DNA from 2 places in the Pusillimonas sp. SM2304 genome. Region 1 is predicted to be linked to the other one. Evidence: riboswitches for the same ligand, from Rfam matches in the RefSeq annotation. Region 1 holds a riboswitch; the other holds the start of a gene.
The links. A riboswitch is a leader RNA that binds a small molecule or an ion and turns the genes downstream of it on or off. The one in region 1 is predicted to bind glycine.
Positions count from the first base shown of each region.

Region 1 (5,159 bases):
GGCGTGCGCGTGCCGGTATCTTGCCGCGGCAGTGCCTCTCATTCCTGGTGGGCCATGATCATGCTTATCATGGTCTGCACCAGCATTTTCAGCTCGCTGATGTTCGCCTATCTGTTCTTGTGGACGACGTCGCCGGGAATGTGGCCCGATCCGGCCCGGCTTCCCGCGGCGGCTTTCCCCCTGGCGTCCGCCTGCCTGCTCCTGGGCAGCAGCGCGGTACTGGCGTGGCTCGGACGCAGGCTGGGGCAGTCAAGGCAGAAAGGATTGTGCCTGGGCATGCCGGTTGCCTTGCTGATGCTGCTGGCGGCGGTTGGCCTGGAGGGCCATGCCCAGTGGCAGGCGGGCTTGCGGCCGCAGGATAGCGGCTATGCCGCGGCGGTCTATGCCGTGGTCGGCCTGTTGGGCGTATTGACGACGGCGCTGTGTTACATGGGCGTATTCACGATGGCGCGTTCGCTGGCTGGCAGGCTGTCGCCGGCGCGGCGGGCCTGCTACGACAGTACGATGATTTTCTGGCACTACACGGTAGCGCAGGGTTTGCTCTCTTTGGGGTTGATCCACGGCTTTCCGCGCCTGATCGGATGAAGCGCATGCAAAGGAGCTTCTCTCGCGTCTTCTTGTTCATGCTTGCCGGCCCCCTCATTTGGGCGGCACACTTTCTGTTCATCTATTCGGTGCATGGCGTGGCTTGCGCGCGGCCCGCGCTGTATGGCGCCTGGCTGGGGGCGCCGGTGTCCGCGTGGATTATTGTGGCGGCGAGCGTGCTGGCGCTTGCCGCGATGGGCTTGATCTTCCTGCGCCTGCGCACACAGTTGCGGCGCAGTGAGGACCGGGGGTTTGTTTTATGGACGGCCGGTGCGCTCAGCTTGTTGTCTGCCTTGGCGATCGTCTGGGAGACCATACCGGTGTTGCTGGTGCCTGCCTGTTAGCGGGGCAAGGCGGTCACCCATGGGGGTCGGTGTCTTTGCGCCCCGCGCCAAGGCCAAGCCCCATGCCCATGCCGGCTCCGCCACCGCCGCCCATGCCGCCGCCGCGTCCGCCGCTTCTTGCGCCATCGCTCTTTGCGCGGCTGCCGCTGCCTTGCACACGGGTCGGCCCTTGAAGCGGGATCTCGGCATCGTCCGGCACCGGTCCCAGATCAAGCGCCTTGCGGATGAAATTGCGCAGGGAGATCACCAGTTCGGCGGTGTGGATGGGGCGGCCTGCAGCCATGTCGGCGGCCGCCTGGCCTGCCAGGCGGACATGCTCTTCGGTCCCCAGAAGGACAATGTCCGCCAAGGCGGCTTCGACGGCATCGCGGATGCGGCGTGAGCGGTCGGAGCCGCTGGCCGCATCCTGGCTGCCGGCTTCTTCGTCCTGTACCGGCGCTTGTGCGCCCAAGTCGCGCAGATGCGTGGGGTCTACCGTGAGCCGCCCGGTGAAAGAGCCCCCCAAGGTCTTGTAGGCGGCAATCAGTGTCCTGAGCCGCTCATTGATCTGCCGGTTCATGCGCTCGCGGCGTTGCTGCAGGGTTTGCATCATGAGCACCCGCACGCCCACGCCGATCAGGGTGAACAGGGCGAGCCCCAACAGGGTGGTCAGGATTCCTTGCCACGAACTGAAATCGAAATAGCGCACGTGAACCTCGGCAGTGTCTGCGTTGCCTGTTAGTGTACTTGGCCGGGCCTACAAGCGAATCAGGCGCTTGCCCAGGTTTTCGCCCCGGTAGAGCTCCTGAATCGCGCCCATGGCGGTATCCAGGCCGTCGGTGATGTGTTCGCTGTAGGCCAGCTGGTTTGTCCGGACCATGTCTTCCAGTTGGCGCACATAGGACGGATACGTGTCCATGTGGTCGAACAGAATGAAGCCCTGCATGCGGGCGCGCCGGGTCAGCAAGATGCGTTCGACGCGCAGGCCGGAGGGCGGGGGATCCCAGTTGGCGATCGATGCGGTGCCGCATACGATGACTCTTGCGCCTATGGCCAGGTGAGGCAGGACGGCGTCCGAGATCGGCCCGGCCGTATTGTCGAAGTACACGTCCACCCCGTTGGGGCAGGCCTCTTTCAGGGCCCGGCCGATGTCCTGGGTCTTGTAGTTGATGGCGTGGTCGTAGCCGAATCGTGTTTGGCAGGCCTGGACTTTTTCAGGCGTGCTGGTCAAGCCGACGCTGCGGCAGCCCAGGGCTTTCGCCAACTGGCCCACGCAGGATCCGACCCCGCCCGCGGCGGTGGACACGACGACGGTTTCGCCCTGTTGGGGCTGTCCCAGTTTGTCCAGGGCCGTCGCGGCGGTGACGCCGTTCAGCCCCAGCACGCCCAAGTACAGCGATGGCGGCAGGTCGGTGGCGGTGATCTTCTGTACGACGGCGGCGGGCTGCACCGCGGCATATTTCTGCCAGCCGAACCAGCCCATCAGGCACTCGCCTTCGTTGAAGCCCTTTGCCCTGGACTGCACCACAACGCCGACGCAGAGCGAACGCATGACGTCGCCGACCGCTACGCTGGCATAGTTGTTGGCATCGGCCAGCCAGCCCCGCATCGCCGGTTCAACCGACAGCCACTGGTTCTGCACCAGAATCTGGCCTTGTTCGAGCGGCGGCACCGCCGCGGTGTCCATGCGGAAATGCCCGGGTGCCGGAATACCGGTGGGCCGCGTTGCGACGCGGATGCATTCGTTGACAAGCGGGCTCACATTGTTCTCCTGATCAATAGCGGGCAAAGAGGTCTTAAAATCCAGTGTACCCAACTGATGATGGCCCGCGCACTGACCATGCAACCCGAAGACCTGGAACTGCTTGTATCCCGTACGATGCCCTACGGCAAATACAAAGGGCGCTTGCTGGCCGATTTACCCGGCCATTACCTGAACTGGTTTGCCCGGAACGGCTTTCCCAAGGGTGAAATCGGGCGCCTGCTGGCCTTGATGCATGAAGTGGATCACAACGGCCTGACCCCTTTGCTGGCGCCGCTGCGCAAGGCCGGCGCGGACCGTGCGCCATGATGCGGCGCCTGATTGCGCAATATGTGTTTCCCCCTATTGAGCTGCCCGCCTATAACAGGTAGGCTTATGCAGTCGAAATACAGGTTATGCAGAAGAGTCCGGCACATTGTGCCGGCGCCGACGGAGCAACCGCCCCGGAAACTCTCAGGCAACAGGACTGCATACACCAAGACGATCTGGAGAGCGGCGCTTTCGCGCCCACCGAAGGGGAGCCATCCGCAAGCCGGCATGGTGAAACTCTCAGGTACCAAGAACAGATGGGGCGTCGCCGTCAAACGGCGGCGACCACCTTTTTTGGAGCTCTCATGCACCACATCGCCATTATTGGCGCCGGCATTACCGGCGTCACGTCTGCCTATGCCCTGGCCCGGCAGGGGTATAAAGTCACCGTCATCGATCGCCAGCGCTATAGCGCCATGGAAACCTCTTACGCCAACGGCGGGCAGCTGTCGGCCAGCAATGCCGAGGTCTGGAATAACACCTCCACCATCATGAAAGGCATGCGCTGGATGCTGCAGCGCGATGCGCCCCTGCTGGTGAATCCGGCCCCAAGCTGGCACAAGTATGCATGGATGGCCGAGTTTGTACGCTATATCGCCCATTACCGCGCCAATACCATCAAGACCACCCGCCTGGCCATTGAAGCCAGACAGCATCTTTACCAGATGGCGGAAGACGAGAACATTGATTTCGATCTGGAGCGGCGCGGCATCCTGCATATCTATCACGATAAAGCTAGCTTCGAATCCGGCCGGCGCGTGAACACGCTGCTGCGCGAGGGCGGCCTGGACCGGTATGAAGTCACCGCCCAGGAGGCCCGCCAGATAGAACCCGCCCTGACCCGGGACTGCTACGGCGGGTTCTATACGCCATCCGATGCGACCGGCGATATCCACAAGTTCACGCGCGGACTGGCGCTGGCATGCGAACGCAAAGGCGTCACGTTCCTGATGGATACCGAGCTGCGGAATATTCTTTCAACCGGCCAGGGCCATCAAGTCGTATTCAGCCAGGCGGGGGCGCAGGCCGGGCAGCTGGATGTGGACGCGGTGGTCGTGTGCGCCGGCACAGCCAGCCGCCAAGTCGCGGCCATGCTGGGCGACCGCCTTAACGTGTATCCGGTCAAAGGCTATTCCATTACCGTCAATCTCGATGATGAGGCCAGCCAGGAGGCAACCCCCTGGACCAGCCTGCTGGACGAAGAAGCCAAGATCGTGACCAGCCGCCTGGGGCGCGGCCGTTTTCGCGTGGCCGGCACGGCGGAGTTCAATGGTTTCAACAAAGACATTCGCGCAGACCGCATTCAGCCCCTGACCGACTGGGTGCGGCGCCATTTTCCCGGCATCGACACTTCGCGTGTTATTCCGTGGGCCGGCCTGCGGCCCATGATGCCCGATATGATGCCCCGGGTAAAAGCCGGACGGCGTGCCGGTGTCTTCTACAACACCGGCCATGGCCATCTGGGGTGGACGCTGTCGGCGGTGACGGCGCACATGCTGGTCGACACGATACAGCAGGCGGCGGGGCCGTCCGCCGAACCGGTGCCGGCCTGAGTGGCGTCACGCAGGTGTTGTCGTGCCGACGCCGCCCAAGGCGGTGTTCAGCCTGAGCTCGGCACGGCGCGCATATAACGATAGGCCGAGCCGGCGGCTTTCGACCATTGCCTGTTGCCAGCACGCCTTGGCTTGGCCTGGCTGACCCTCGCCGGCCAGGCCATCGCCGTTAAGGCACAAGTATGCACCGCGGAAACACTGCGTGCCATAACGCTCGATCAGCACGCCGGCTCGCTCTACTGCCTCAAGCGCCTGGACAGGCTGGCCCAGGTAGGTGAGTGAATCGGCGAGCAATAATTCCAGCAGTGATTGCCATACCGGCATGGCATGGCTGGAAACCGTGATGGCATGCTCGATTTGTCCTAGTCCCCGGTTGTCGCCCCGATGCGCCAGCGCCCATCCCGACATACCTTGAGCCAGACCTTTCCAAAATGCCAAATCAACGCTCTCGGTCATGGCCTTGAGCTCAGAGGCTGCCTTGAATGTGCCTTCCACATCGCCGCGCAGGCGGTATAGCTCAGACAGGACTGCCTGACAAAGTGTGCGGCCCGAGATTGCGCTGGATTCGGGCCCGTCGGACAAGGCCATCTTGACGACCTTCATTCCCTCTTCTTCCCGTCCCTGCAA
Region 1 covers NZ_JAVLUJ010000001.1:1,035,350-1,040,508, forward strand. The annotation lists gene RE432_RS04770 (cbb3-type cytochrome c oxidase subunit I) at 1-585, shown strand, start outside; gene RE432_RS04775 (hypothetical protein) at 591-929, shown strand; gene RE432_RS04780 (hypothetical protein) at 943-1,617, opposite strand; gene RE432_RS04785 (NADP-dependent oxidoreductase) at 1,666-2,670, opposite strand; gene RE432_RS04790 (DUF3820 family protein) at 2,749-2,979, shown strand; glycine riboswitch at 3,059-3,149, shown strand; gene RE432_RS04795 (D-amino acid dehydrogenase) at 3,285-4,532, shown strand; gene RE432_RS04800 (AAA family ATPase) at 4,539-5,159, opposite strand, start outside.

Region 2 (5,159 bases), 990 kb from region 1:
GCTGACCGCCCTGCAGCAGTTCAAGGACGATTACGATCGCAACCAGCCCATGTGGCGCATTCTGCCGGATTTCTGCAAGGAACACCGCCTTTACGAAAAAATGGGCCTGCGCGACCTGTGCCAGCACGTCCACGAGGCTTACCGCAAGTACGACCTGGCCCGCCTGACCACCGAGGTCTATCTCAGCGACATGGTGCCGGCCATGAAGCCGTCGGACGCTTACGCCAAGATGGCGCACCGGGAAGCCGAGCGGGTCGATATCGACGAGCTCGAAGGCCGGGTCACCGGCGTGCTGCTGACGCCTTACCCGCCGGGCATCCCCCTGCTGATCCCGGGCGAGCGCTTCAATCACCGCATCGTGAACTATCTGAAGTTCGCGCGTGAGTTCAATGCCAAGTTCCCCGGCTTCGAAACCGATGTCCACGGCCTTGCCAACGACATCGGGCCCGACGGGCAAGTGCGGTACTACGTCGACTGCCTGAAAGAATAGGGCCGGTCAGCGCGTGGCGTCCGGAAGTTTTGATGTGGCGGTCATTGGCGCCGGCGCGGCCGGCATGATGACGGCCGCCGTGGCGGGCCAGCGCGGGTTGCGGGTGGTGTTGATCGACCATGCCCGGCGCCTGGCCGAAAAGATACGGATTTCGGGCGGCGGGCGCTGCAACTTTACCAACGTGGGCACGGGCCCGGCCAACTTCCTGTCGCAGAATCCCAACTTTTGCCGCTCGGCCCTGGCGGCCTACACGCCGCGCGACTTCATCGATCTGGTCGAGAAGCACGGCATTGCGTGGCACGAGAAGCACCGCGGGCAATTGTTCTGCGACGAATCCAGCGAAGCCATTATTGCCATGCTCAAGCGCGAGTGCGATATGGGGCAGGTGTCGTGGCGCATGCCGTGCAGCGTCGAAGAGATCGCATACGGCGACGGCCGGTTTACGCTGCGCACCAGCCAGGGCGTATTGCGCGCGGACCAACTGGTGCTGGCCACGGGCGGCATGGCGATTCCCCAATTGGGCGCCAGCGATTTTGCGCTGGGCGTGGCGCGCCAGTTCGGGCTGAAAGTGGTAGAGCCGCGCCCCGCGCTGGTGCCGCTGACTTTCGATGCGCAAGCGTGGCAGGCTTTTGGGGCCTTGAGCGGCGTTGCGCTTGAAGTGACCGTCAAGGCCGTCGCCGCGCCGGGCGCTGCGGCGGCGCAGGGCGGCCAGCGCAGCGCCCGGCAGCACAGGCAGGAATTCCTGGAAGACCTGCTCTTTACGCACCGCGGCCTGTCGGGGCCGGCTATTTTGCAAATATCCAGCTACTGGAATCCCGGCGATGCCATCCATATTGATCTGGCCCCCCACCAGCGTCTGGCGACAGAATTGCTGGCGGCCAAGCAGGGCGGCCGCCAGCAATTGGGCACGGTGCTGGCGGGGCTGTGGCCCAAGCGCTTGGCCGAGCAGTGGCTGGCCCACGAGGGGGCGGCCGGTGCGGATATGGGGACGCAGCGCCTGGCCGACGTTCCCGACCGGACGCTGCGCCAACTGGCCGAACGGATTCATGGCTGGTCGCTGATACCCACCGGCACGGCCGGCTACAAAAAGGCCGAAGTCATGCGCGGGGGCGTGGATACCCGCGCGATCGATCAGAAAACCATGCAGGCCAAGGCCGTGCCCGGCCTGTATTTTGTGGGCGAGGCCCTGGATGTGACGGGTTGGCTGGGAGGCTACAACTTCCAGTGGGCCTGGGCATCCGGGGTGGCTTGCGGCCGGGCCTTGCTGGCCGGCTGACCGCCCCCGCATCCCGGCAGGCAGGAACGAGGCCCAGTTTTCGACTTGGCGCAGGCTGTTTTTCGGGTTATTCTTTGCGGTCGCTGTCATTACACCGAGTGGGAGAGCGCCGGTCCGCCGGCCGCCGAAGGCGCAATTCGCCCAGAATCGCTCAGGCACCCCGTACCGCTCGTGTATTGTTGTTCCGTTCTTGAAACACACAAGGCAGCACTCTGGAGAGACCCGCATCACCTGGCAGGCAGGGCGGCGGGCGCCGAAGGTGAACACCCGCCAAGCGCGGGTCAACTCTCAGGCAAAAGGACAGAAGGGCGGTGCTGGCCAGCATATCAATGGTGCGCGTCGTCTTTTTATTCTGTTTTTGGAGTCTCCATGTCTACCGCGTTAAAGCATACCCCCCTGCATCCCGTCCATATCGAATTCGGCGCCAAAATGGTCGACTTCGGGGGCTGGGACATGCCTGTGGCCTACGGCTCCCAACTCGAAGAACACCATGCCGTGCGCCAGGACGCGGGCATGTTCGATGTATCGCACATGCTGAATATCGACGTCAACGGGCCTGATGCCGAAGTTTTTTTGAAGCGCTTGCTGGCCAACGATGTGTCCAAGCTTGCGGTGCCGGGCAAGGCGCTGTATTCGTGCATGCTGAACCCCGAAGGCGGGGTCATCGATGACCTGATCGTTTACTTTTTCAGTTCCGACCAATGGCGTGTCGTCGTCAATGCGGGCACGGCCGACAAGGATCTGGCCTGGATGCAGCATGTTGCGCAGGCAGATGGCTTCGACGTCGTGCTGACGCCGCGCCGCGACCTGGCCATGGTGGCGGTACAGGGCCCCAACGCCCGGAGCAAGCTGTGGGAAACACGCCCCGGCTGGGAGGCCGAAACGCATGCCCTGCCGGTATTCACCGGCGCTTTCGTCGATGACGACACCCTGGTGGCGCGCACTGGCTATACCGGCGAAGACGGCTTCGAGGTCGTTCTGCCCGCCACGCAGGTGGAAGCCTTCTGGCGCGACCTGGCCGCCAACGGCGTACGCGCCTGCGGCCTGGGCGCGCGCGACACGCTGCGCCTGGAAGCCGGCATGAATCTGTACGGGCAGGAAATGGACGAATCCGTCAACCCGCTGGTGTCGGGCCTGGCCTGGACGATTTCCCTGAAAGATACGGAACGCGCCTTCATCGGGCGCGAAGCGCTGGAAGCCGCCGCGGCCGACCGCACGCTGGTCGGCGTCAAGCTGCTGGAACGCGGCGTGATGCGCGGCCACATGAAAGTGCGCACCGGCCAGGGCGAAGGCGAACTGACCAGCGGTTCCATGTCGCCGACCATGGGTGTGTCCATCGGCATGGCGCGTGTGCCCAAGGGCGCGCAGCCCGGCGACCCGATCCAGGTCGAAATTCGCGGTAAATGGCTGCCGGCCGAAGTAGTAAAAATGCCTTTTGTGCGCAACGGCAAGATTATTGCCTGATTCGCTTTTCTGAACACCTCCAGAACGTCAACATACCTATCATCCAATTACGGGGTTAATCATGAGTCTTCCCAACGATCGCAAATATACGTCTTCACACGAGTGGGTAAAAGCCGAGGGCGACATCCTGCTGGTAGGCATTACCGACAGCGCCCAGGACCAACTGGGCGACCTGGTTTTCGTGGGCGATGTCAACCCCGGCGCCGCATTGAACGCCGGTGACACCGCCGGCGTGGTCGAGTCGGTCAAGGCCGCTTCCGATATCTACGCGCCCGTCGATGGCGAAATCGTCGCCTTCAACGAAGCCCTGAACGATCAGCCCAATCTGATCAACGACGCCGCTTTCGATACCTGGATCTTCAAGATCAAGCCCAATAACATGGCTGACACCGAAGGCCTGCTGGATGCGGCTGGCTATCAAGCCCAGGTTGACGCAGGCTGACTTATGTTGCGCGAACTCGACCCCCACTCCGATTTCATTCCCCGGCACATCGGCCCGTCCAAGGCTGACCAGGCCGCGATGCTGGCCGCGATCGGGGCGCCCGACCTGCACAGCCTGATCCAGGAAGTCGTGCCGGCCAGCATCCTGAAGCGCGGCGCCTTGAACCTGCCGGCCTCGCGCAGCGAAGCCGACGCCTTGGCGGACCTGAAAACGATCGCCTCCCGCAATCAGGTGTTTCGCAATTACATTGGCCAGGGCTATTACGGTACGCATGTCCCGAACGTCATCCTGCGCAACATTCTAGAGAACCCCGCCTGGTACACGGCCTACACCCCGTATCAGCCGGAAATCTCGCAGGGCCGCCTGGAAGCGCTGCTGAACTACCAGACCATGGTTGCCGATCTGACCGGCCTGGATATCGCCAATGCGTCCTTGCTGGACGAGGGTACGGCCGCGGCCGAAGCCATGACGCTGGCGCGTCGCGGTTCGCGCGCCAAGAGCAATGTCTTCTTTGCATCGGCGCATTGCCATCCGCAAACGATTGAAATCCTGCGCACGCGGGCCAGCGGCCTGGGCATCGATGTCCAGGTCGGCGATGAAGCGCAGGGCCTGCCCGAGTGCTTTGGCGTGCTGCTGCAGTATCCCCACAGCCTGGGCGGCGTCAGCGACTACCGTGCCTTGACCGAAGCGGCCCATGCGCAGGGCGCCGTGGTGGCGGTCGCCACCGACCTGCTGGCGCTGGCGCTGCTGGCGCCTCCGGGCGAGTGGGGGGCGGATATCGCCGTCGGCTCGGCGCAGCGCTTTGGCGTGCCCATGGGCTTTGGCGGCCCGCACGCCGGCTTCATGGCTTGCAAGGATGCCTTCAAGCGCAACATGCCCGGCCGCCTGGTGGGCGTATCCAAAGACAGCCAGGGCGCGCCCGCCCTGCGCCTGGCTTTGCAAACCCGCGAACAGCACATTCGCCGCGAAAAAGCCACCTCCAACATCTGCACCGCGCAGGTCCTGCTGGCGGTGATGGCGGGCATGTATGCCGTGTGGCACGGCCCCGCCGGCATCAAGCGCATTGCCGAGCGCGTGGCTTACCTGACGGCCTTCCTGCATGCGTCCTTGTCCGGCTTGGGCATCAAGGTGGCCAGCGAACAGTATTTCGACACCTTGCTGCTGGATACCGGCGCGCAGACACAAGCGATCGTGCAGGCGGCGCAGGCGGCGTCCATCAACCTGCGCCAGGTGGGCAATGCGCAGTTGGCCGTCTCGCTGGACGAAACCGTCACCGTCGGCGATCTGAATGTGTTGCTGTCCGTCTTGGCGCAAGCCGTGGGCAAGCCGTGGGATGCCTCGGCTCAGCATGCCTTGCCGGCGCAGCATGGCATTCCGGCAAGCCTGCAGCGCCAGTCGGCCATCCTGAGCCATCCGGTGTTTTCGCGGATTCAGTCCGAAACCGATATGCTGCGCTATCTGCGCGGCCTGGCCGACAAGGATCTGGC
Region 2 covers NZ_JAVLUJ010000001.1:40,405-45,563, reverse strand. The annotation lists gene RE432_RS00210 (arginine/lysine/ornithine decarboxylase) at 1-490, shown strand, start outside; gene RE432_RS00205 (NAD(P)/FAD-dependent oxidoreductase) at 555-1,766, shown strand; glycine riboswitch at 1,856-1,944, shown strand; glycine riboswitch at 1,969-2,080, shown strand; gene gcvT (glycine cleavage system aminomethyltransferase GcvT) at 2,136-3,230, shown strand; gene gcvH (glycine cleavage system protein GcvH) at 3,292-3,672, shown strand; gene gcvP (aminomethyl-transferring glycine dehydrogenase) at 3,676-5,159, shown strand, end outside.
Region 2: linked by a shared signal. The riboswitch ahead of gcvT (glycine cleavage system aminomethyltransferase GcvT) and the one ahead of RE432_RS04795 (D-amino acid dehydrogenase) in region 1 are both predicted to bind glycine.